3 regions of the Kitasatospora sp. NPDC001175 genome follow, and region 1 is predicted to be linked to each of the others. Evidence: riboswitches for the same ligand, from Rfam matches in the RefSeq annotation. Region 1 holds a riboswitch; each other region holds the start of a gene.
The links. Region 1 has a riboswitch for cyclic di-AMP ahead of ACWDAK_RS05550 (M23 family metallopeptidase). Riboswitches for the same ligand answer to the same signal wherever they lie in the genome.

Region 1 (7,400 bases):
GTCGATCTGGATGAACTCCTGGTGCGGGTGCTTGCGGCCGCCCTGCGGGGGCACCGAGGCGGTGGTGCCCTCCAGGATCTTCAGCAGCGCCTGCTGCACGCCCTCGCCGGAGACGTCGCGGGTGATCGACGGGTTCTCGCTCTTGCGGGCGACCTTGTCGATCTCGTCGATGTAGATGATCCCGGTCTCGGCCTTCTTGACGTCGTAGTCGGCCGCCTGGATCAGCTTCAGCAGGATGTTCTCGACGTCCTCGCCGACGTAGCCGGCCTCGGTGAGCGCGGTGGCGTCGGCGATCGCGAACGGCACGTTCAGCATCCGGGCCAGGGTCTGTGCCAGCAGCGTCTTGCCGGAGCCGGTCGGACCGAGCAGCAGGATGTTGGACTTGGCCAGCTCGATCGCGTCCTCACGGCCGTTGCCGCCGCTGCGGCCGGCCTCGCCCGCCTGGACCCGCTTGTAGTGGTTGTAGACCGCGACGGACAGCGCCTTCTTCGCCAGGTCCTGGCCGACCACGTACTGGTCGAGGAACTCGTAGATCTCGCGCGGCTTCGGGAGCTCCTCGAACCGCACCTCGGAGCTCTCCGCGAGCTCCTCCTCGATGATCTCGTTACACAGGTCGATGCACTCGTCGCAGATGTACACGCCTGGCCCGGCGATCAGCTTCTTCACCTGCTTCTGCGACTTGCCGCAGAACGAGCACTTGAGCAGGTCGCCACCGTCTCCGATGCGTGCCACGAGGTGCTTCCCCTTCGCCAGGGGCCCCGCGGGGGTCCGGGGCCTGGTGCTGTGGACCGGCTGCGCCGTCGGCGTCCGGTCTCGGTATCCGACGGTACTCTGCTGAGCCGGTGAATCCGCCGACTTCGACAGCTCTGCCCTACGCCCTGGGCGAATTGATACCGAACAGATGCCGTCTCGCGGGCATGAAGCCCACAGTAGATTGTGCCGGGCCCAGGGCCCGTCCGGAACAGAACGGGAGCGGGGCGTGCGTCACTCCCCGCCGTTCGCTTCCGGGCGCTGCCGCCCGTAGCCGACGCCGCTCGGCCCCTCATCCATCACACGGGCAGGGCTCCCCCGGCCGCCTGGCCGGAGGTGCCCCCGACCCGGCGGCCGGGGCGAGGAACCCTCGTCGCCTGTCGCCCGCCCCGCACGCGGCGCAGCCGTCCACGGGCCGGCGCGGGCGCGGCCCACGGCTCGCGCGAGTCGCGCCGTGCGCCCCGCCGGAGCTGCCGAGGTCAGTCGGTCAGCGAGGTCTTGCGGGTCGAGATGATCTGGTCGATCAGGCCGTACTCCAGGGCCTCCTCGGCCGTCAGGATCTTGTCGCGCTCGATGTCGTCGCGGACCTGCTGGATGTCCTTGTTGGAGTGCTTGGCCAGCATCTCCTCCAGCTGCTCGCGCATCCGGAAGATCTCCTTGGCCTGGATCTCCAGGTCGGACACCTGGCCGCGGCCGGTCTCGGTGTACGGCTGGTGGATCAGGATCCGGGCGTTCGGCAGCGCCATCCGCTTGCCGGGCGTACCGGCGGCCAGCAGCACCGCGGCGGCGGAGGCCGCCTGGCCCATGCAGACCGTGGTGATGTCCGGCTTCACGTACTGCATCGTGTCGTAGATGGCCGTCAGCGCGGTGAAGGAGCCGCCGGGCGAGTTGATGTACATCTGGATCTCGCGGTCCGGGTCCATCGACTCCAGGCAGAGCAGCTGGGCCATGATGTCGTTGGCCGAGACGTCGTCCACCTGCGCGCCGAGGAAGATGATGCGCTCCTCGAACAGCTTGGCGTACGGGTCGTACTCGCGGATGCCCTGCGAGGTGCGCTCGACGAAGCGGGGGACGATGTAGCGGCCCTCGGCGCGCATGTCCTCCACACGCGCCTTGGCGCTGGACAGGCTGGGGATGTTCATAAGGTTATGGTCCTCCGAAGCGTGCGGTCTGGGGTCTGCTGCCGGCGTCAGGCGCTCTGGCCGGCGCCGGTGCCGCCGCCGCCGGGGACGTCCGCGGCGCTGTGCATGATCTCGTCGATCAGACCGTACTCCTTGGCCTCCTCGGGCGTGAACCAGCGGTCACGGTCCGAGTCCGCGGTGACCCTCTCGAAGCTCTGGCCACTGTGGAAGGCGATCAACTCGGACATCCGCTTCTTGGTGCGCAGCAGCTGCTCGGCCTGGATCCGGATGTCGGTGGCGGAACCGCCGAGACCGGCGGAGGGCTGGTGCATCAGGATGTTGGCGTTCGGCAGCGAGAAGCGCTTGCCCCTGGCGCCGGCGGTGAGCAGGAACTGGCCCATCGAGGCCGCCATGCCCATCGCGATCGTCACCACGTCGTTCTTGATGTACTGCATGGTGTCGTAGATCGCCATGCCGGCCGAGATCGAGCCGCCCGGGGAGTTGATGTAGAGGAAGATGTCCTTGTCCGGGTCAGCGGCCAGGAGCAGCAGCTGGGCCGTGATCTTGTTGGCGATGTCGTCGTCGACCTGCTGGCCCAGGAAGATGATGCGCTCGTTGAGCAGCCGGTTGTAGACCTGGTCCCCCAGGCCACCGAGCACGTCACCAGCGGCGGCGTGCGGCGCCATGAGGCCAGGCATCTGCATCTGCGGGAACGTCACTTAGCCACCTGCTCAGTTGAATTGGACGGGCCGCGGAGCAGCCGTCGCTTGTCGCAGTTTCACTGCGTGATTGTCGCTGTCTAAGGACCCTAACGCCCAGGCCGGGCCACGGAATCCCCCACACAGAACTGTTCGCTGTGAGCGCAGGGTCAGCATTCGAAACAGCGAGCCCGGGCACCTTCCGGTACCCGGGCTCGCCGTCGGCCACTACTCGGTGACTCAGGCCTCGGTGCTCTCCGCGGCGCCCTCGGCCTCGGCGCCCTCGTCCTCGGCGTCGTCGAAGGTGACGACCTCACCGTTGGTGTCCTTGACGGTGGCGGCCTCGACCACGGTGGCCAGCGCCTTGCCGCGGGCGACCTCGCCGACCAGCAGCGGAACCTGGCCGCCCTGGACGACCTGCTGGGCGAACTGGTCCGGGGTGAGACCCGAACCGGCGGCGCGACGGATCAGGTGCTCGGTGAGCTCCTCCTGGTTGACGCCGAGCTCCTCCTTCGCCACGATCGCGTCGAGCACGAACTGGGTCTTGATGCCCTTCTTCGCCTGCTCCTCGGTCTCCGCCAGGAACTCCTCCATGGTCTTGCCCTGGGTGGCGAGGTAGGTGTCCAGGTTCAGACCCATGGGCTCCAGCTGGTGGTGCTCCAGGTTGTGGCGGCGGGTCTCGACCTCGTCCTTGAGGAGCTTGGCCGGGTACTCCATCTCGACCAGCTTCAGCAGCTCGTCCAGGACGCGCTCCTGGGCCTGGGTGGCCTGGTCGAACTCGCGCATGCGCTCCAGGCGCTTGCGGGAGTCCTCCTTCAGCTCGTCCAGGGTGTCGAACTCGCTGGCCAGCTGGGCGAACTCGTCGTCCAGCGCCGGGAGCTCCTTCTCCTGAACGGTCTTCACGGTGACGGTGACGTCGGAGCTCTTGCCGGCCTGGGTGCCGCCCTTGAGCTCGGTGGCGAAGGTCTTGGACTCACCGGCGGACAGGCCCACGACGGCCTCGTCGATGCCGTCCAGCAGGCGGCCGGAGCCGATCTCGTAGCTGACGTCCGAGGCGGTGCCGTCCTCCGGAACCTCACCGTCGACCTTGGCCTCCAGGTCGACGATCACGACGTCGCCCTCGGCGGCGGCGCGCTCGACGTCCTTGACCGAGGAGAAGCGCTCGCGCAGCTGCTCCAGGGACTTCTCGACGTCGGCGTCCTCGACCACGATCGGGTCGACCTCGACCTCGATGGTGGAGAAGTCCGGCAGGGTGATCTCCGGGCGGATGTCGACCTCGGCGGTGAACTTCAGATCGCCACCGTCGGCGATCCGCTCGACACCCTCGATGTCGGTGATCTCGGGCTGGCCGAGGACCTCGATCTTGCCCTCGTCGACGGCCTGCGTGTAGAAGCGCGGCAGGGCGTCGTTGACAGCCTCCTCCAGCACGGCGGCGCGGCCGAAGCGCTGGTCGATGACGCGGGCCGGGATCTTGCCCTTACGGAAGCCCGGAACCGTGACCTGCTGGTTGATCTTCTTGTACGCCGCGTCGAGGCTGGGCTTGAGCTCCTCGAAGGGCACCTCGACGGTGAGTCGAACCCGGGTCGGGTTCAGAGTCTCGACGGCGCTCTTCACGGTTGGGTCTCCTAAGGGCTTGCGGTCAGGTTGTCTCCGCCCGTCCGGCTCATCCGGCGCGGGCGAGACGGGCGATGGGCGGTTGGGGCTGCATCTCCCGTACATGGTGGACGGTGAGCGTGACTCCTCGCCCTCAGGCGGTCGACCTGGGCGTATGCACAGGGACTACCGGCCAGCGGCCCATCCTACCGGTACCACGAAAGGCGGACGCCAGGCCCGCCCGCGATCAGCGCGCCGCCGCCCGATCGGGCGCCGCCTCGGCGGCGCACGATTCGGCGGCGCGCAAGACGGCCCCGGGCCCGACATGCCGTCAACTCGAAGTCGACGACGGCGGCTTCGACTGAGTGGCCGTCGGAAAAGCCAACAGGGCCCCGTCCGCTGACGAGACCCTGCCGCACTGTCGGGGTGACCGGATTCGAACCGACGACCTTCCGCTCCCAAAGCGGACGCGCTACCAAACTGCGCCACACCCCGTGGTGCCGAGAGGAAGCGTACACGTCGGTCGGGCCGCGCTCGCTGCTATATCGAGAGCCCGCCGGACATGCCCGGAACCGGAAGCAGTGTGCAAGCAACCGACCGAACCAGGTAGGCTGACCCCGTCCTCGTGACCGACAAGTCTCCGGGGGCGCCGCATGCTCACATGCGGTATGCGGGTGTAGCTCAATGGTAGAGCCCCAGTCTTCCAAACTGGTCACGCGAGTTCGATTCTCGTCACCCGCTCCAGACACTTCGGCCCCGGGCCGACGGTTCCACCGTCAGCCCGGGGCCGAAGTCGTTTTCGGGATGCCGCCGCGATGTCCCTGCGACGACCGGTCCGGTCCCCGGCCAGGGCCGGGGAGGGAGCGGACCGAAGGCGCGTCAGAGCCGGACGCCGTGGCTGACCAGGTAGCCCACCGGGTTGATGTCGGAGCCGTAGGCCGGGCCGGTGCGGACCTCGAAGTGCAGGTGCGGACCGGTGACGTTGCCGGTGGCGCCGGAGCGGCCGATCTGCTGGCCGGCGCCCACGGACTGGCCGACCCGGACGGTGATCACCGAGAGGTGGGCGTACTCGGAGTACCGGCCGTCGGTGTGCCTGATGACGACCTGGTTTCCGTACGAGCCGCCCCAGCCGGTGGTGACCACGGTGCCGCTGGTGACCGCCTTCACCGGGGTGCCGGTGGAGACCAGGAAGTCCACGCCGGTGTGGTAGCCGCTGGCCCACGCGGACCCGGCCGCGTGGTACGGGGTGCCGAGGCGGGGGTTGGCCACCGGGGCGGTGTAGGCCGGGGCCGCCTGGGCGGCGACCGTGGTGGCGGGCAGCGCCACGGCGGTGCCGGCCGCGGCGACGACGAGCGCGCGGCGGGCGAATCGGGGCAGCCGGGAACAGCGGGCGTCCTGCGCGGACATGGGGGGAGTCCTCTCCGACGCCTGCGGGGTGAGCTGTCGGGTTCGGACCGGGAGCAGCCCGGCCGCCTGGAAGCGGCTTCACCCCCAGCCGGCCCGGATCTTCGGGCGCGGCGACCTGCCTGTGGTTCCCCCGCTCCTGCCGTGCACTGCGTGAAGTGCGGCCTCCGGGCGGCGGCAGGACTCGGCGTTCCACCCGGCGGACCGACCCGGACGGTGACCGGGCTGGCTGAAGAAAAGCCGATCCGACGTACACGGAGCAAGCTCGTCCCATCCGGGCATAAGAAACACATAAAGACGCGCGGACTCGAAGTCACTCTCCGGCCGGGGCGGACTGCCCTGCGCAGTCAGGACGGTCATGGCCGGCGGGACGAATCCGTACAGAACGTTATGAATCGCACGCTCTGCGGCGAACCGAGTACCCTCCGGCATGAACGGAGGAATCTCCGGTGAGCTGCGTCACCCCATCCGCACGCGGCGTAACTGACGGTCCGTTTCCCGCCGGGGCCCGAGGCCGATACCCTCGCTCGCATCCGCCTTAACGATCATCTATTCGAGCTAGGAGCCAGCCCGTGCGCCCGCAGGACCGTATGGCCGTCATCCAGCGCAGCGTGGTCCGCGAAATGGCGCAGTTCGGCGTGGAGTTCACGGTGGACGACGAGGTGGTCCGCGGCCCGGGGACCACGGCGGTGGCCGTCCGCGAGCACCCCGGCGACGGCGGCAGCGGCCATGTGGACCTCGGCTTCGTCCTCGACCTCGGGCGTGCGGACGCCCCCGTGGTCTGGGACTGCGCGGCGGGACTCGGCAAGACCGAGGAGGAGAAGCTCGACAACGCCGTGAAGATGTGGGCCACCACCACCGCCTCCACCGTGGTGGAGCTGCTGGAGCACCGGGGCGAGCACGGCGACCACTACCAGCCCGCCGAACTGGCCGACTGGCACGCCATCCAGGGCCCGGCGGCCGTCTTCGGCTTCGGCAACGAGCGCCTGGCCGACTGGCTGGCCGACCACCAGCCGCTGACCGCCATCGCCGAGGCGCTCCGGCCCGAGCTCACCGCCGGGCGGCTGACCGGAGTGAAGCTCTTCCTCGGCGGGCGGTCCGGCGACGACATCGCCGAGGTCCGGGTGAACGGCGAGGTCTCGGAGGCCGCCTCGGCCGCACTGCACGCGCTGGACTGGCCGCGCGGTGAACGCTTCTGCTGGGCCCGCCTGTTCATCCTGCTGGTCCCCGAGGGCGGCCTGCACCCCGAACCCGCACGCCCCGCCCCGGCACCGGTGCCGGTCGCGCTGCCGGTGGCCCGGCCCGGCCTGCTGGCCCGGGTCAGGCACGTGCTACGGTCCGCCCGACGGTAGGTCAGCCGGAGAAGGACTTCAAGCTGTTGGCCACCGAGGTGAGGAAGTTCTTGATCGGCTCCGCCGCCGTGGACGCACTGAGCATGAAGCCGAACAGGGCCGAGATGATGGCGTGACTGGTCTTCAGCTGCTTGTTGCGGATGAAGATGAAGACGAGGGCACCGAACAGCACCAGTGCGGAGACGGAGAGCACCACCCGGACTCACTTCCTTACTTCGTTGCGGGGTTTCACCCGGAAACCCTGTGGCGACGCCGGAGCCCGGCCTGTCTGGCGGGGCACAGGCCGTGCGGCGCCGACCGAGAGCCGCATGCAACGCCCCCCATCCCCCGACTACCGGTACCGACCAGTCCCACCCACCGACTCAGTGTGGTCGTTCGTGCCGACTGCGTAAAGGCGTAGCCGGAAGCCCGGCTGGAAGTTCCTGGCATGTGAGACGAATTTCCGCCGACCGAGACGATAGCCCAAGGTCGCTGACGAGCTG
Region 2 (7,400 bases), on a different contig from region 1:
TCGACGCCATCCCGCGCCTCGACGCCCGGGTGGAGGAGGACCTGGTGACGCAGCGCCCAGTCGATCAACGGGCGGGTGAAGCTCACGATGGTGTGCCGGGGCGAGAAGGAGTCCAGCCAGCCGGCCGGCGTGAGCCAGCGGATGTCGGTGGCCAGGCCGAAGCGCTGCGCGCCCTCACCGGTGAGCAGCTCGGTCGTGCCCGGCAGCAGCCGCTCGATGGCGTACAGGCCGGCCGGCATCAGCAGGTGCGCCTGCCGGGCCTGCGGGACTCCCCCGGCGAACTCGGCCTTGCCCGGCCGACGGTCGCGCTCCACCACGGTCACCCGCCAGCCCGCCTCGGCGAGGACCCAGGCGTGCAGCAGTCCGGCCAGGCTGCCTCCCAGCACAGCGGCTCTGCCAACCGGTAGCGGCATCTCGATTCCCCCTTCGGCCGGCGGAGCTCACGGCGTCGAGCCCCACGCTGTTCAGCGGGTGGTGCGGTGCGGATCGCGCGGCGCGAGCGGTGCAAGCGGCGCCCGCGCACGGCGGGGTGGTGCAGTGCGCGGCGGCGCGGCTCGGCGTGCGGTGGTACTGGACGGCGGACGTACGGCGTGAGTGGGCGCGCAGCGCACGCGGGGAGCGTACGAGCACGAACCGGATGCATTCTGCCCACCCGGGCCGGGCCGCTAACCACCCCCTCGCACTGAAATGACGGTACATCGACAAATATTTGAGGAAATATCCCCACTTGGCTATCGGGGTCGTCGCCGAGGGGCCGGCGACCGCCGACCCGCCCGACCGTGCGAGGTTCCGCCGTGCGCGCTCCGCCCCACGGGCCTGGCGCCCGCGAGGCGGAGGCGCCCGACCCGCCCCCCGGGGGGGCGGGTCGACCTCGGCCTACGTCCTTGACGGACGGGTCAGTTGGAGAAGTCCTGGGTGAGCCAGACGGTTCCACTGGCATCCCGGTAGACGGCGATGCCGATGTGGGTGAACTCGCTGCTGAGGATGTTCTTGCGGTGGCCGTCGTCCGGCGGCGTCTCGTTCAGCATGTCCTGGGTCAGACTGACCGCCATTGCGGCGATGTCCTGGGCCGAGGTGGAGACCCCGTTGCCGTAGCCTATGTTCTCCCCGACGGCGTTCCACTGGACGCCCGCGGCCGTCACCCGTGCACCCAACTCGGCCTCGCCCGGGCACTGGTGGGACATGCCGCAGCCGCCGGCCATCGTCTGGTTGTGGGCCTCGGAGCTGCTGGTCAGCCCTGCCGTGATGGTGTAGGCCGGCAGACCCTGGGCGGCCCGCGCCTGGTTGATCAGGCCGAGCACCTGCTGCACGGCGTCCGAGCTCGAACCGGTCTGCGCGGCCGGGGTGGTGGCCGCGGGGGCGGGGGCGTGCGTGGCCGGGGCGGACGGAGAGGCGGCCGGGGACGACGGCGCGGACGTGTGCGACGCCGGGGCCGAAGTCGGAGCGGAGGGCCGCACGGAGTGGGAGCCCTGGGACTCGCCGCCTGGGCGCGCGGTCGCGGATTCCGAGGCGTGGGAGGCCGGGGCGGACGGCGACGGCGAGGCGTGCGAGGCTTCGGCCGAGGCCGGAGCGGAGGGCCGCGCGGCGTGCGGGCCGGCCTGGTGGTGGTGCTGATCGGAGTCGTTCTGGTGCCGGTACTGGTGGTGCTCCTGCCACCCGGCATGGCTCGCGTAGGTGTGGGAGCCGGGCGCGGCGGAGGCTCCGCTCGCGCTCAGCAGCGGCAGCATGAGGCCGGCGCCGGCGATCCCGGCGGTGGCGGCCAGCCGCGGGGTGTGCCTCCGGCGCGCGCGGCGATGCCGGCCGGTACCTGAAGTCAGCATGGGGCGTCCCTCTGCGACGCCTGCGAGGTGAGCTGTCGGGTTCGGGCCGTGAGGTAGCCCGGCCGCACACGGCGGCTTCACCCCTAGCCGCGCTCGTCTCGCCCGCGAACGGGTCGAGCAGGGCGCGGCAAACTACCTGGTTCCCCCGCTCCTGCCCGGTGCACTGCTCGACGTCCGGCCGACCGGTGGACAGGACTCGGCGTCCCGGCGGCAGGGTCCGCAGGTGCGAACAGCCTGAACGCTAGGCAGATCGACCCGGAAGACACAAGTTCGTATCATGCGCATCACATGGACATCCAGTGAAGATCTGATGGATTGCCATATTCACTGACACAATGCTGCATAAGTGCCCTAATCGGACAAATCTCTCGACTGTCCATGGCGGTCACGGCGGCCACCGCCCCCCCCGGGGGGGGCGGACGAGGCGGCCGGCGCGCGTCAGTCGACGATCGGCCCGCATGTGCGGCCGCGCTTGAGTTCGAAGAACCCCTCGGCCTCCGTGACGAGCAGTATGCCGTCCCACAGCCGCCCGGCCGCCTCACCGCGGGGGATCGGGCTCACCACCGGACCGAAGAACGCATTGACCGAGCCGTCGGGACCGGCGATGTGGATCGCGGGCACGCCGAGGTCCTCGCCGATGGGGTCGAGGGCCGCCCGGTTGCCGGCCAGCAGGACCGGGTCGAGCCCGGCGTCGTCGGCGGCGTCGGCGAGTCCGGCGGGCAGGCCCGCCTCCTCCAGCGCGGCCAGGTACAGCTCTCGGCCGATGGGGGCCTTCTCGAGGTGGATCCGGTTGCCGAGGGCGGTGTACAGGTCCCGCAGCACCTCGCTGCCGTGCGCGCGTTCGGCGGCCAGCACCACCCTGGCCGGGCCCCGCCGTTCGGCGAGCCACTGGCGGTACCAGTCGTCCACCTCGCGGCCGTCGTTGTGCGCGGCGAGGCCGAACACCCGGAACCGGCTGCGGACCTGACGGACCTGCTCCACCTCCAGCAGCCAGCGCGAGCCGATCCACGCCCACGGGCACACCGGGTCGAACCACATGTCCACGGCCGTCGTCTCAACGGTCGTCTCGACAGTCGTCATGTACGAATCTCCTGCTCCTTGAGTGTCCGAGGAGACGCTACGTGACCAACTGGCCTTGGCTAAGCTCCAATTCGGATCGATCTGATTGGGCCAATTGTGGATGTGCATGTCACCCTCGGCGGACGGGGCGACCGGGCCGCCCGGATCTACCGGCAGCTGCTGGACGCGGTGCTGGACGGACGGCTGCGCCCCGGCGAACGGCTGCCGCCCAGCCGGGAGCTGGCCCGCCGGCTCGGAGTGTCCCGCAACACCGTGGCCTCGGCCTACGAGCGGCTGGCCGCGGAGGGCTTCCTCCAGGGCCGGGCGGGGTCGGGCACCTTCGTGTCCGGGCAGTCCGTCGGCACGCTGGCCGCCCGCCGTGCGCCGGCCGGCCCCGGGGCACAGCCGAGGCGGGTCTGGCAGTCCGTGCCGGCCGCCCGGGGGCAATCCCCGGAACCCACCTACGACTTCCGCGTGGGCACGCCCGACGGGCGACTGTTCCCCTTCCGGACCTGGCGGCGGCTGATCACCGACGAGCTGCGGCCGAGCGGGCTCGGCCGGGCCGACTACGGGCCGCCCGAGGGCCACGCCGACCTGCGCGCGGCCATCGCCCGCCATGTCGGCCTCTCCCGCTCGGTTCGGGCCACGGCCGAGGACGTCCTGGTGACCCAGGGGGCGCAGCAGGCACTGGACCTCGTCGGCCGGGTGGTGATCGAGCCCGGGGACTGCGTGGCCGTCGAGGACCCGGGCTACCCGCCGGCGCGGCTGCTGTTCGGCTCACTGGGCGCGCGGGTGGTCGGCGTACCGGTGGACACCGAGGGGCTGATGGTGGACGCCCTCCCCCGAGAGGCCCGACTGGTCTACACCACTCCCTCGCACCAGTTCCCACTGGGGACCCCGATGTCGCTGGCCCGCCGCGCCGCCCTGCTGGACTGGGCCGAACGGCACGACGCGGTGGTCGTCGAGGACGACTACGACAGCGAGTTCCGCTTCACCGGGCGGCCGTTGGAGCCCCTGCAGAGCCTGGACCCCGGCGGCCGGGTGGTCTACGTGGGCTCCTACTCCAAGACCCTGCTGCCCGCGCTGCGCCTCGGCTTCCTGGTCGCCCCGGCCTCGCTGCAAGCGGCGCTGCACAGTGCCAAGCAGCTGTCCGACTGGCACGGCGACCCGGTCGCCCAGGCGGCACTGGCCCGCTTCATCGACGAGGGCCTGCTGGCACGGCACATCCGCCGAGCCGGCCGGGAGTACGCCGCCCGCCACGCGCTGCTCACCACCACTCTGGCCCGGGACTTCGCCCCCTGGCTGGAGCCGGTGCCCTCGGCCGCCGGACTGCACGTCTGCGCGCGGACCGCTCCCGGCGTGGACCTCGGACCGGTGCTCGCCTCCGCGCGGCGGGCGGGGGTCGCGGTGAACACCGTCGCCGACTTCAGCGCCGGGGAACCGACCCGGCCTGGGCTGGTGTTCGGCTTCGGCGCGATCGACCGGGACCGGATCGCCGAGGGTCTGCAGCGCCTGCGGCAGGGCCTCCCCGCCGCCGCCCCGCCCATCCCGCACTGAACGGGCGGGGCGGGCTCGTCCACCCCGCTCGTGGTCAACCCCCGCTCCGGAGACCGGGATTGAGGCCGCCAGCCCCGCCGTGACGGCGAAGCCCCCGGCGAGGGCGGCCGAGGCGGCGAAGACCCGCCGGACCGTCAGGTCGACCTGCTCGACCCGGCTCGGGGCCGTGCGGATACCGTCCGGGGTCCGTTCCGGGCGGATCCCGTCGGCCTGGAGCAGTGCCACCAGCCGGCGCGTCGCATCGGCGCCCCCGCCCGGATCCGCAGCGCGGCCGGTCCGACGAAGGAGGTGAAGGGGCCGCCGTGTCACGCATGACGGCAGAGTACACGGCGCGTACTACTTGCCACGTACTACCTGGCGCGTAGTACCAGGCGCGTAGTAGCGTGGCGCCGGAGGGCAAGGAAAGGAGGCGCGGCGGATGCAGGCGAACGACGCCCAGACGCTGGTGCTGTGCGTGCTGGCCGACGGACCGCTGCACGGCTACGCCATCAACACGGCGATCGAGGAACTGGTCGGGGAGCGGCTGGGGCCCGGGAGTCTCTACGGGGCACTTGCCCGCCTGGAGGCCAAGGAGCTGATCGAGGCCGCTGAGGAGCAGGGGCGCCAGCGGCCCGTCCGGCTGACGCGCAAGGGCCGCCAGGTACTGGAGCACGAGCTGCGTTCCATGGCGAAGGTCGCCTCGGTGGGGCTGCGGAGCCTCGGGGTGAGCCCGGCGTGAGCCCTCACCACGGCCCGGTCCGCCGCTGCCCCGGCGCGTTCCGGGGCCGCCGGGACCGCCAGGCCCCGGGAACGGGCAGCGCCCTCGGCCGTCGCGGCCGTCGCCACCCGTGGTCCGCGACCGCCGGCTGAGCGACCCGGCCGAAACCACCACGACCTCCCGCACCCGAAGGGCTGATCATGGCTGTCTCCTCCCCCAAGGTCACCGTCGTCGTCCCGACGTACAACGAGCGGGAGAACCTGCCCGCCCTCGCCGCCCTGCTCGCGGACCTGCCGGTGCCCGACCTGCACCTGCTCGTCGTGGACGACAACTCACCCGACGGCACCGGCGAGGTCGCCGACAAGCTCGCCACCGAGTCGCCGGACACCGTCGGCGTGCTGCACCGCACCGCGAAGGACGGACTCGGGCGCGCCTACCTCGCCGGCATGGCGCGTGCACTGGACGAAGGCGCGGACGTGGTGGTCCAGATGGACGCGGACCTGTCGCACCCGGTCTCGGCGATCCCGGCCATGATCGACACCCTGCTGTCCCAGGATGCCGCCGTGGTCCTGGGCTCGCGCTACGTCCCGGGCGGCTCGACGGCCGCGGACTGGCCCTGGACCCGCAAAGCCCTCTCGGCCTGGGCGAACTTCTACGTCAACGCGATCCTGCGACTGCGGGTCCGGGACGCCACCGCCGGGTTCAAGGCCTGGCGGGCGGACACGCTGCGGGCGATCGACCTGCCGTCGGTCCACTCCAACGGCTACTCCTTCCAGGTCGAGATGAACTACCGCACGGTCAGCCGCGGGCTGGCCATCCTCGAAGTGCCGATCCGGTTCGAGGAGCGGGTGCAGGGCGCATCGAAGATGAGCCTCGGCGTGCAGCTCGAATCCGCGCTCACCCCGTGGAAGCTGCGTTTCGGCCAGGGCCGCGGCTGACCGCTACCCGGAGTCCGCGCGCAGGTGGGCGAGGACGCGTCGGTTGCCGTCGGCCGGGTCGAGGTCGAGCTTGTTGAGGGGACCTCCGGCATGTGCTCGGGTTCGACGTCCACGACGAACGAAGCGTGGTACCGGCCCGCCGGATCCAGCACGATCGTCACGGACGACGGTTCCGCCGGAAGGGAACGGGACCACTTCACCCGCACGTCGCCGATCTTCGCCAAGTTCAGCTTCCCGTTCGAGCGGATACGGAACCCGTTGCGGGAGAAGCGAAGCGACTGCCGGTTGGTCGGGTAGCCGGGGCACATTGCTGTGCCCCGGCCCCCTAGGAACCGGACGTGCGACTTTCACCGCATCCGGCTCGGGCAGGTCTCTGCCCGCTAGTCAGGAACTCATCTTCCGGTCTCCGGCGTGTACTTGCCGGTGACATTGCGTGTGAATCAGTTCCAGATTGCTTGGGAGGTCGCTGCCGCCCTTCTGCGGTACGTAAGGTGGTGCACGTTGATGCCTCTCATCGAGGCCGTGAACCACCTGGCCCAGTCGTTGACTATTCCTCTCTCCCTGTAGAACCACTGATGGGCAGCGACTTCGTGTCGCACTCCTTGCGGGATTTGAATCCGGGGAGCCCAACCGGCCTTCCGGCGCGCTTGCCGGACACGGAATCGAAGAAGTTCCGGTATGCCGTGTCCAGGTCCCGCAGGGACTGGATCAGCGGATCCACACCGACCGAAGCGAGCCACGCCCGCTCCGGGGTCTTCTTCGCCTCCGTGATCACCAGCTTCTGCAGGTCGGTGCTCCTGGGGTACGGCTGCCCGGCCTTCCGGGCTTCCCTCCGCGCCGCAAGGGCGTCGTTGTGCACCACCCGCGCACACCCGAACGTCCGGGCCAGCGCGGCACGCTGACCTAGCGTCGGGTAGACGCGGTAGGGGTACCGGAGGTGCACACGGCCAACCTACCGAAGGTCACTGACAACAGCTCACGTCCAAACCTCCGAAGATCACTCCGCCGCTTCACGGCTCCGACCCAAGGACCCTCCCCCACCCTCCGGGCGGGGGGACCCCCATCTCCCCAGCCTTAAGCCCGGGGCATCCTGGGAGAACAAAGGTGAAGATGCTGCCCGCGTGTTTGACCACGGCGGCCTCGGTGACGACCAGTTGGCGGGCGATGGACTGGTTGTTGCAGCCCTCGACCATCAGCGCGAGGACTTCGCGCTCGCGCGGGGTCAGGCGGCCGACACGAGGGTGACCGCACCCAGCAGCGCGCCACTCAGCAGGTAGGCCCAGCAGCGCCACGGCCAACCCGAGCACAGGAAGCGCACCGGGCGCGACC
Region 3 (7,400 bases), on a different contig from region 1:
GTATCCCGCGCCTGCTCAGCAGCGGCGCGGCCGCGCACCCCGGTGATCTGAGCGCCACCTCCACCGCGAGCTATGCGCCGAACACCAACCTGGAACGGGCCTCCGACTGGCTGACCAAGATCCTGCTGGGTGCCGGGCTGACCCAGCTCGGTGCGGTGCCGCACCGGCTGCGGCAGTTGGGCGACGCCCTGGCGCCGCTGGTCGGGGGCGGGAACAGCGCGTCCGTGTTCGTGGACGTGGTGGTGGTCTACTTCGGCGTGCTCGGGTTCCTGTCCGGGTGGTTGCTCACCCGGCTGCTGCTGGCCCGTGCGCTCTCCACCGCCGACCGGCAGACCCTGGCGGACTCGGTGGCCCAGACCTCCAACTCGGCGAGCAACCTCGACTACACCTCGACCGAGGTCCGGAAGATGTTCGACACCGGGGTCGAGGGTCTGCGCGTACAGGCTCTCGCCCTGCTCCAGGGCAAGCCCGACCCGGCCAACCTCGATCTGATCATCCGGGCGGTCGACCGCAACCTCTCACCGTTCGAGCTGCTGCAGGCGCTGCTCGCCGCCCGGGAGATCGCCACCGGCGGGACGCTGACGGACGAGCAGCGGGCGATGCTGCGGGAGGCGGTCGACTACAAGCTGCGCAACGTGCGGGCGGTGCCGCCGTACTCGCGGCGGCGCGTGGTCGGCGAGGAGATCCTGCGGCTGCTGGCCACACCCGAGGGGACCGGAACGGGAGCGGCCACCGTGCCCACACCCGCGACCGGAACCGGAACCGCCGGAGCGGGCACCCCCACCGTGCCCACACCCGCGACCGGAACCGGAACCGCCGGAGCGGGCACCCCCACCGTGCCCACACCCGCGACCGGAACCGGAGCGGGCCCGGACGAGACCGCGGCCGGGGCGCGGGCGACGGCACAGGCTTAGCCGGTCACGGCCGGCCCGCGCTCAGCGGTCGGAGAGCAGGCCCCGGATGGCCGCTCGGCTGACGCCGTTGAGCGTGCGGACCAGGCCCGCTGCGAGGTAGAGGAACGCGATGCCGAGGAGCGAGACGCCCGCGATCTGCCAGGCCGAGGTTATGTAGTACTCGTAGTGACCGCTCTCGGTGGTGAAGTCGACCAGCCGCATGCCCGGCCAGCCCACGTACTTGCGGAACACCCAGTGGTAGGCGGGATAGAGCGCGAGCGACCAGCCGACCGCCAGGAAGACCGTCGAGACCACGAAGCTCAGGATGCTCCAGGGGAACATCACCACCTGGTACAGCGCCGCCTTCCAGCCCGCCGGGTCGGCCAGCTGGGCGGTGATCCGGCCCCAGAGGCCGGGACGGCCGGGCCGGACCGGGGCCGGCTCCGCTATCTCGGCGCCGAGCAGCGTACGGGCCCGGAGGCGCTCCAGGGCCCCGAGCCCGCGGGCGCCGACGAGCAGCAGCGCGAGCACCGGCAGGCCCAGTGCGGTGACCGCCAGACCGACACCGGCGCTGAAGAAGGCGATGACGAAGCTGAAGCCCACCGCGGCGAGGGGCAGCGAGGTCAGCGCGAAGCCGGCCTGCCGCCAGGTGGCGGCGGTGACCGGGGCCAGCCAGAAGGACCCCCGCGGCCCGGCTCCGTCCCCCGAGGGGCGGCCGGCGGTGCGGTGGATGCTGTCGGTGGCGGTGCTGCTCATCGCGGTCCCCCTGGTGTCGTCCGTGCTCACACCTCAACGGTGTCAGTTCCGGGCCGCCGCCGTAATGCAGCCCGCTGCCGAGTCGGGGGTGGGGTTGTCCCTACCCCCGTCCTGCAGCGGGCGCCACCCACTCGTCCTCCAGCAGCGAGAACAGCAGTGAGTCGTACCAGGTGCCGCGCAGCCACAGGTCGTGCCGGATGCGACCCTCCCGTTGGAAGCCGGCCTTGGTGAGCACGCGGACGGAGGCGGTGTTCTCCGGGTCGACCCGGGCGGCGAGGCGGTGCAGTCCGAGGGTCCGGAAGCCGAACTCGCAGAGCAGCGCGGTGATTTCAGTCGCGTACCCGTTGCCCCAGGCGTCCCGGCGCAGCGCGTAGCCGAGGGTGGCGGAGCGGTGGTCGCCGAGGTCGAGGACGGCGGTGCCGATCGGCGTGGCGTACTCGGGTTCGTCGGCGGCGAGCACCGTGACGGCGAGCCGGTAGACGGTGCGCGGCTCGGCCTCGGCCTGTTCGACGTAGAGCTCGATCTTGGTGGAACTCGCGGAGGGCGAGGCGCGGGCCGGTCAGCAGCACGGCCCGCCCCGACCCGGCCGGTCCCGGTTCTGGCTCCATGCCGTCCGACCCTACAGCGGGCCCCGGCTACGGGTGCGGCACCCGCACGGAGGCCGTACCCCCTGGCACCGGCTACGGTACGTAGCGTGAACCACGATCTGCAGCTCACCCCGGGTACCCGCACCACCGATCTGCTCGCCTGGGCGGCCGAGCACGGGTACGAGCCGGTGCCCGAAGAGGCGCTGCGGACGGTGCTCACCCTGCTGGAGCTCGGCGGCGCGTCGATGCACGAGGGCTTCCCCGAGCTGAGTTCGCCGCTGCTGGAGCAGCTGCTGCACGAGCAGCTCCACCTGTACGTACAGCCCGTGGCCGAACCGGAGGCGTACGGGCGGGCGGTGCGGCTGCTGATCGACCATCAGCGGGCGACCCGGCGGCTGAACGCCAAGCGGCACGCCAGGCTGCACGCGGAGGCCGAGTGGCAGGGCGAGCTGCTCTGCGACCTGCTGCGCCGACCGCACCTGCTGACCTGGCCCCGGCTGTACACGCTGCTGCTGCGCGCGGACGGCGTGGACGTCAGCGACGCGGCGGCCGTACGGGCCTGGCTGGAGGAGTTCCGCGCACTGACGGAGGACCAGCGGATCGCGTGCTTCGTCTGGCTGGAGGAGCTGGGGCCGATGGAGCCGGTGCAGGGGGACGAGGGCTGGAACCGGGCGCGAGTGCTCTCGGTGGGGATGGCCACCGACGGGGCGCGGCTGCTGCTGGAGAACCGGCTGATGCGGCGCAGCTACCGCAATCTGGCCGGGCGGAACGCGCTGGGCCTGCCAATGCCCGACGAACTCGCCGGTGACTTCGAGGACTTCGAGGCGGCGGTGGCGGCGGAGGCGCTGCGGCTGTGCGGGGAGTGGACGGTACCGGGGCTGCCCGAGCTGCTGGTGGCGGAGTTCGCGGACCTGGCGCCCGAGCCGGAGACGGCGGAGATCGAGGAGTACCTGGCGGGCACGGACGCCTGACCGGCCGGCCGCCGTACGCCCGGCGACCCGCCGCACCGCGCCCCTGCACCAGGGTGTACCGGGCCCGGCCGGGCCGGCCGCCGGGGCGCGCCCGGCGGCCGAGGGCCGTTACGGCTGGAGGCCGTGGGAGTGGAACCAGGCCAGCGGGTCGACCGGGGCGCCCCCGGCGGGGCGGACCTCCAGGTGGACGTGGGGGCCGAGGGGCACGCCCGACGGCAGGACGCCGCGGGAGTGCCCGGTCGCGCCGACCCGGCCGAGCTGGGTGCCCGCGGTGACCTGTCCGGACACGGCGGAGATGGCGGAGAGGTGGCAGTACCAGATCTCGGTGCCGTCGGGCAGGGTCTGGACCACCCGGTAGCCGTACGCGCCGGACCAGCCGGCCGCGGTGACGGTGCCCGCGCCGACGGCGGTGACCGGGGCGCCGGTGCGAGCGGCGAAGTCCAGGCCGGTGTGCGGCTGGGACCAGTGCGAACCGGCCTGGTCGAACCGCGTCGCGAGCGTGTAGCCGTCGACCGGCGGCCGGAGGGTGCCGAGCCGGGCGCGTTCCCCGGCGGCCTGGGCCTCGGCCTGCTGGACGGCCCGCTTGGCCTCGGCCTCCTGGGCGGCGGCCAGCCGGGCGGCCTCCTCCGTGCTGGTGCGCTCTCCGTCGGCCTGCTGCTGGATCCGGGCGGTGAGGGTGAGTCCGGGGTCGGCGGCCAGGACGTGGTCCGAGGCCGTGTCGGGGACGGAGAACGCCGGCGCGGGAGCGGGCGGCTGGGTGGCGGTGGCCGCGGCGGCCGGTCCTGCGGTGGCGAAACCGGTGGCGCCGAGTCCGGCGGCCATCGCGGTCACGCCGAGCAGCGAGCCGCTGCGCGACTGGCGGGGCATCCGGTGCCGGGCCGCACCGTCGGCGTCGGCGGCCGGTTCCGGCGGAAGGTCGAGCAGCTGGGTGCCGACCCCGACGCTGCCGACCCCGAGGTTGGCAGGGCTGTGCGACAAGGACGCCACCGGGCGCGCTCCTTTCCTTCCTTCGCGCCGACCGGGTTAGCTGACGGGTTCGGAGCAGGAAGGTCTCCTACGAGTGGGCGGGCCCACCCGATTCACCCCAGGAACGTGGTTCCCCGGCTCCCGGACCCACCCACGGGGCAGATCTTGGGGATTGGGCGACAGCACGGTGCCGTTCGGGTACGGCGTTGCCGACCGCGCTGCGTTATCAAACGTTAATCCGAGAAGGCCATGATTCCAAGCTGCACGCCTAGTGAAGTCCTTGGCTCCTGAGGCGCAATGGGCGATTTGTGACTATTGACCAGCTCGCCCCATGACAGCCCGTTATCCACCAGGGGGATCAGCCCTGGGCCCGGCGGTCCCGCTCGGCGAAGGTCGCACCGGCGATCGCCCAGTTCTCGCGCGGCACCTCCTCGATCGCCACCCAGATGCTCTCCGGCTGCACGCCGGTCGCCCGGGCGTACGCCTCGGTGAGCTCGCGGGCGATCTCGGCCTTCTGCTCCTCGGTGCGGCCGGCCAGCTGCTTGACGTTGATGAACGGCATGACAGCCCCTCAGGTTCGGGTTCTGCGGTCAGCCGCACCGTATCGCACGACCCCGGAGCACCGACGCCCGGAAGACCCCGGGCGGCGAGCACCCCACCGGAGTCCGCGAGTGCAGTCACCGCAGACCCCTTGACGGCTAAAGCTATTAGCCATAGCTTTTGGGCTACAGGAAGCAGCCACACAACGGCGGAGGCTCACCATGCCCGGCACCCAGCACCCCGACACCCGGTTCCTCGACGTCCCCGGCGGCCGGATCGCGTTCGACGACAGCGGCACCACCGCCGGCGGCGCCCCCGTGGTGCTGCTGCCCGGCATGCTCGACTCCCGCGCCTCGTACCGGTACCTGCGGCCGCTGCTCGTCGCGGCCGGCCACCGGGTGATCACCATGGATCTGCGCGGCTTCGGCGAGTCCTCGATCGCCTGGGACGACTACTCGCCCGACGCCGTCGCGCACGACGTGTTCGCCCTGCTGGACCACCTGGGCATCGCGCGGGCCGTCCTGGTCGGCAACTCCTACACCGGCGCCACCGTGGTCAAGGCGGCCGGAACCGCTCCCGAGCGGGTTGCCGGGATCGCCCTGATCGACGCCTTCCTGGAGCACTCGCCGAACGCCTTCGGGCGGGCGCTGATGAAGGCGCTCGGCCCGCTGGTGCTGGCCTTCCCCGGAAGCTGGGGCGCCGCCCAGCGGTACTACTACCCCTCGCGCCGGCCCGCCGACTTCGGGGCCTACCGGGCCGGTCTGGTCGCCGCGCTGTGCGCCCCCGGCCGGAAGAACGCCACCCGGGGCCAGCTGGGCGGCGACTCCGTGGCCGCCGGGTCGGCGGCGGCGGTCCGCTGCCCGGCGTTGGTGATCATGGGCAGCAAGGACGTCGACTTTCCCGACCCGGCCGCGCTCGCCGACCGGCAGGCCGCCGCGCTGAAGGGCCGTAAGGTGATGATCGACGGTGCCGGACACTACCCGCAGGCGGAGTTCCCCGGAGCCACCGCCGACGCCCTGCTCCCCTTCCTGCACGAGGTCGCCTGATGCCCAGGGTCGGACTCACCCCCGCCGCCGTCGTGGGCCACGCCCTCGAACTGATCGACGAGGAGGGCCCCGAGGCCCTCACCCTGGCCGCCGTGGCCGCCCGCGCGGGCGTCGCCACCCCGTCCCTGTACAAGCACGTCAGCGGCGGCCTGGCCGAACTGCGCCGGCTGATCGCCGTCCGGGTCACCGAGGAACTGGCCGAGCAGCTGGCTGCGGCGGTGCTGGGGCGCAGCCAGGACGAGGCGGTCGAGGCCCTGCTGGCGGCCTACCTGGACTACGCGGGCCGCCACCCGCGCCGGTACGCCGCGCTGCCGCAAGCGCCCCAGGAGGACGAGGACCTGCAGTACGCGGCCGGCCGGCTGGTCGGGGTGATCCTGGCGGTGCTGCGCGGATACGGCCTGGAGGACTCGGAGGCGATCCACGCGGCGCGCACCGTGCGCTCGATGGCCCACGGCTTCGCCTCGCTCTGTGCCGGCGGGGCCTTCCAGCTGGCCGAGGACCTGGCGGTGACCCGGGAGCGGCTGATCCGGGTGCTGACCGAGGGGCTGCGGGCCTGGCCCGCCTGAAGGCGGCTTCAGGGAGGGCGGCGGCTTGACGCCGACCGTGCCCAGGGCACAGGGTGGCCCAACGGGGCGGAGCCGTGCGGCGGTTCAGCGGCGGGGGCCTGCCGGGGGGAGCCCGCAGCGGGTCGCGTACCGTGGCAGGGCCGATCCGGATGGACGCCGCGCACGTACCGGTGCGGACCCGGGGATTCGAGACCGAACTGTCGCATACCGCCGGTCGCACCGGGGGTGGGCCTGGGTAGGTACCGTCCGGGCGGCCCGCATCGCGCCGCCGGGGGCGTGGGCCGCGGAGCAGGCGGCCCCGAGGCACGATCACGAGGAGGAGGGCGGCATGACGCAGACCACGCGGACCACCCGTCCCGGTACCGGTCCCATCCCGGAGCAGCACCGCCCGGCCGCGGCCGTACGGCCACCCCTCGGCAGCGGACTGGCGGACACCGCGCGGCGCGCCTTCGCGATCGCCCGCGGCCTGCGCTCGCTGCGGCCGGTCCCCGCCCGCGCCCAGGAGCCGTACGGGGAGAGCGACGGCCATTGACGCGCTCTCCGGGCTGAAGCCCGGTGCGCTGCGGACAATCTCGGTAGCCGCGCCCCGACCGAAGGGACGCCCCTCGCGCCGACGCGGCATTCACCGGGATCCGGACCTGCGACGCTAGATTGACCTGAGCCAACGGATGGTCAGTGGCCTGGCCCGAGTCTCGGCGGAGGTCCTCGTGCCCGCAGTCACCACGGTGGCACGACAGCTCGCCGGAGCGCTGCGGCGCGGCCCCTACGGACGCTGGCTGAGCCGCCTGCTGGACGGCGACCCGCAGGCCGAGTGGCTCGCCCTCGTTCTGCTCACCATCAGCAGTGCGCTGCTGACCCTGCTCGCCATCGCCGCGCCGAACGACTGCCCGCCGTCGGCGCTGTCGCTGCCGCTGCTGGTCGGCGGCTTCCTCCTGCACATCCGCCTGCAGGCCATGCTGCTGGTCCCGGTCGGGCTCGGGCTGCTCGCCCAGCGGCTGCTGCGCGTGCCCCTCGGGGTGCGGCTCGGCTCGGCGCTGATGGTGGCGCTCGCCGCGGTGATCGGGCTGCTGATGTC

Region 2: another riboswitch for cyclic di-AMP. It lies ahead of ACWDAK_RS37380 (CAP domain-containing protein); the one in region 1 lies ahead of ACWDAK_RS05550 (M23 family metallopeptidase).
Region 3: another riboswitch for cyclic di-AMP. It lies ahead of ACWDAK_RS20060 (M23 family metallopeptidase); the one in region 1 lies ahead of ACWDAK_RS05550 (M23 family metallopeptidase).

What each region holds. Positions count from the first base shown of each region.
Region 1 is NZ_JBSFJU010000005.1:41,312-48,711, reverse strand. Features, by position in the region: gene clpX (ATP-dependent Clp protease ATP-binding subunit ClpX) at 1-732, opposite strand, end outside; gene ACWDAK_RS05575 (ATP-dependent Clp protease proteolytic subunit) at 1,230-1,892, opposite strand; gene ACWDAK_RS05570 (ATP-dependent Clp protease proteolytic subunit) at 1,940-2,569, opposite strand; gene tig (trigger factor) at 2,810-4,183, opposite strand; tRNA gene ACWDAK_RS05560 (tRNA-Pro) at 4,584-4,657, opposite strand; tRNA gene ACWDAK_RS05555 (tRNA-Gly) at 4,833-4,906, shown strand; partial or broken gene ACWDAK_RS05550 (M23 family metallopeptidase) at 5,042-5,440, opposite strand; cyclic di-AMP (ydaO/yuaA leader) riboswitch at 5,575-5,730, opposite strand; gene ACWDAK_RS05545 (DUF6348 family protein) at 6,139-6,918, shown strand; gene ACWDAK_RS05540 (hypothetical protein) at 6,920-7,114, opposite strand.
Region 2 is NZ_JBSFJU010000100.1:9,833-17,232, forward strand. Features, by position in the region: gene ACWDAK_RS37375 (NAD(P)/FAD-dependent oxidoreductase) at 1-413, opposite strand, end outside; gene ACWDAK_RS37380 (CAP domain-containing protein) at 897-1,820, opposite strand; cyclic di-AMP (ydaO/yuaA leader) riboswitch at 1,823-1,955, opposite strand; gene ACWDAK_RS37385 (DsbA family protein) at 2,259-2,900, opposite strand; gene pdxR (MocR-like pyridoxine biosynthesis transcription factor PdxR) at 3,003-4,436, shown strand; gene ACWDAK_RS37395 (PadR family transcriptional regulator) at 4,855-5,154, shown strand; gene ACWDAK_RS37400 (polyprenol monophosphomannose synthase) at 5,334-6,071, shown strand; gene ACWDAK_RS37405 (hypothetical protein) at 6,096-6,368, shown strand; gene ACWDAK_RS37410 (HNH endonuclease) at 6,456-6,644, opposite strand; gene ACWDAK_RS37415 (helix-turn-helix domain-containing protein) at 6,619-7,014, opposite strand; partial or broken gene ACWDAK_RS37420 (response regulator transcription factor) at 7,082-7,300, opposite strand; gene ACWDAK_RS37425 (hypothetical protein) at 7,294-7,400, opposite strand, start outside.
Region 3 is NZ_JBSFJU010000026.1:21,512-28,911, forward strand. Features, by position in the region: gene ACWDAK_RS20040 (hypothetical protein) at 1-914, shown strand, start outside; gene ACWDAK_RS20045 (sensor domain-containing protein) at 936-1,679, opposite strand; gene ACWDAK_RS20050 (GNAT family N-acetyltransferase) at 1,750-2,172, opposite strand; gene ACWDAK_RS20055 (hypothetical protein) at 2,344-3,207, shown strand; gene ACWDAK_RS20060 (M23 family metallopeptidase) at 3,316-4,194, opposite strand; cyclic di-AMP (ydaO/yuaA leader) riboswitch at 4,206-4,362, opposite strand; gene ACWDAK_RS20065 (tautomerase family protein) at 4,532-4,735, opposite strand; gene ACWDAK_RS20070 (alpha/beta fold hydrolase) at 4,935-5,759, shown strand; gene ACWDAK_RS20075 (TetR/AcrR family transcriptional regulator) at 5,759-6,325, shown strand; gene ACWDAK_RS20080 (hypothetical protein) at 6,654-6,857, shown strand; gene ACWDAK_RS20085 (PP2C family protein-serine/threonine phosphatase) at 7,033-7,400, shown strand, end outside.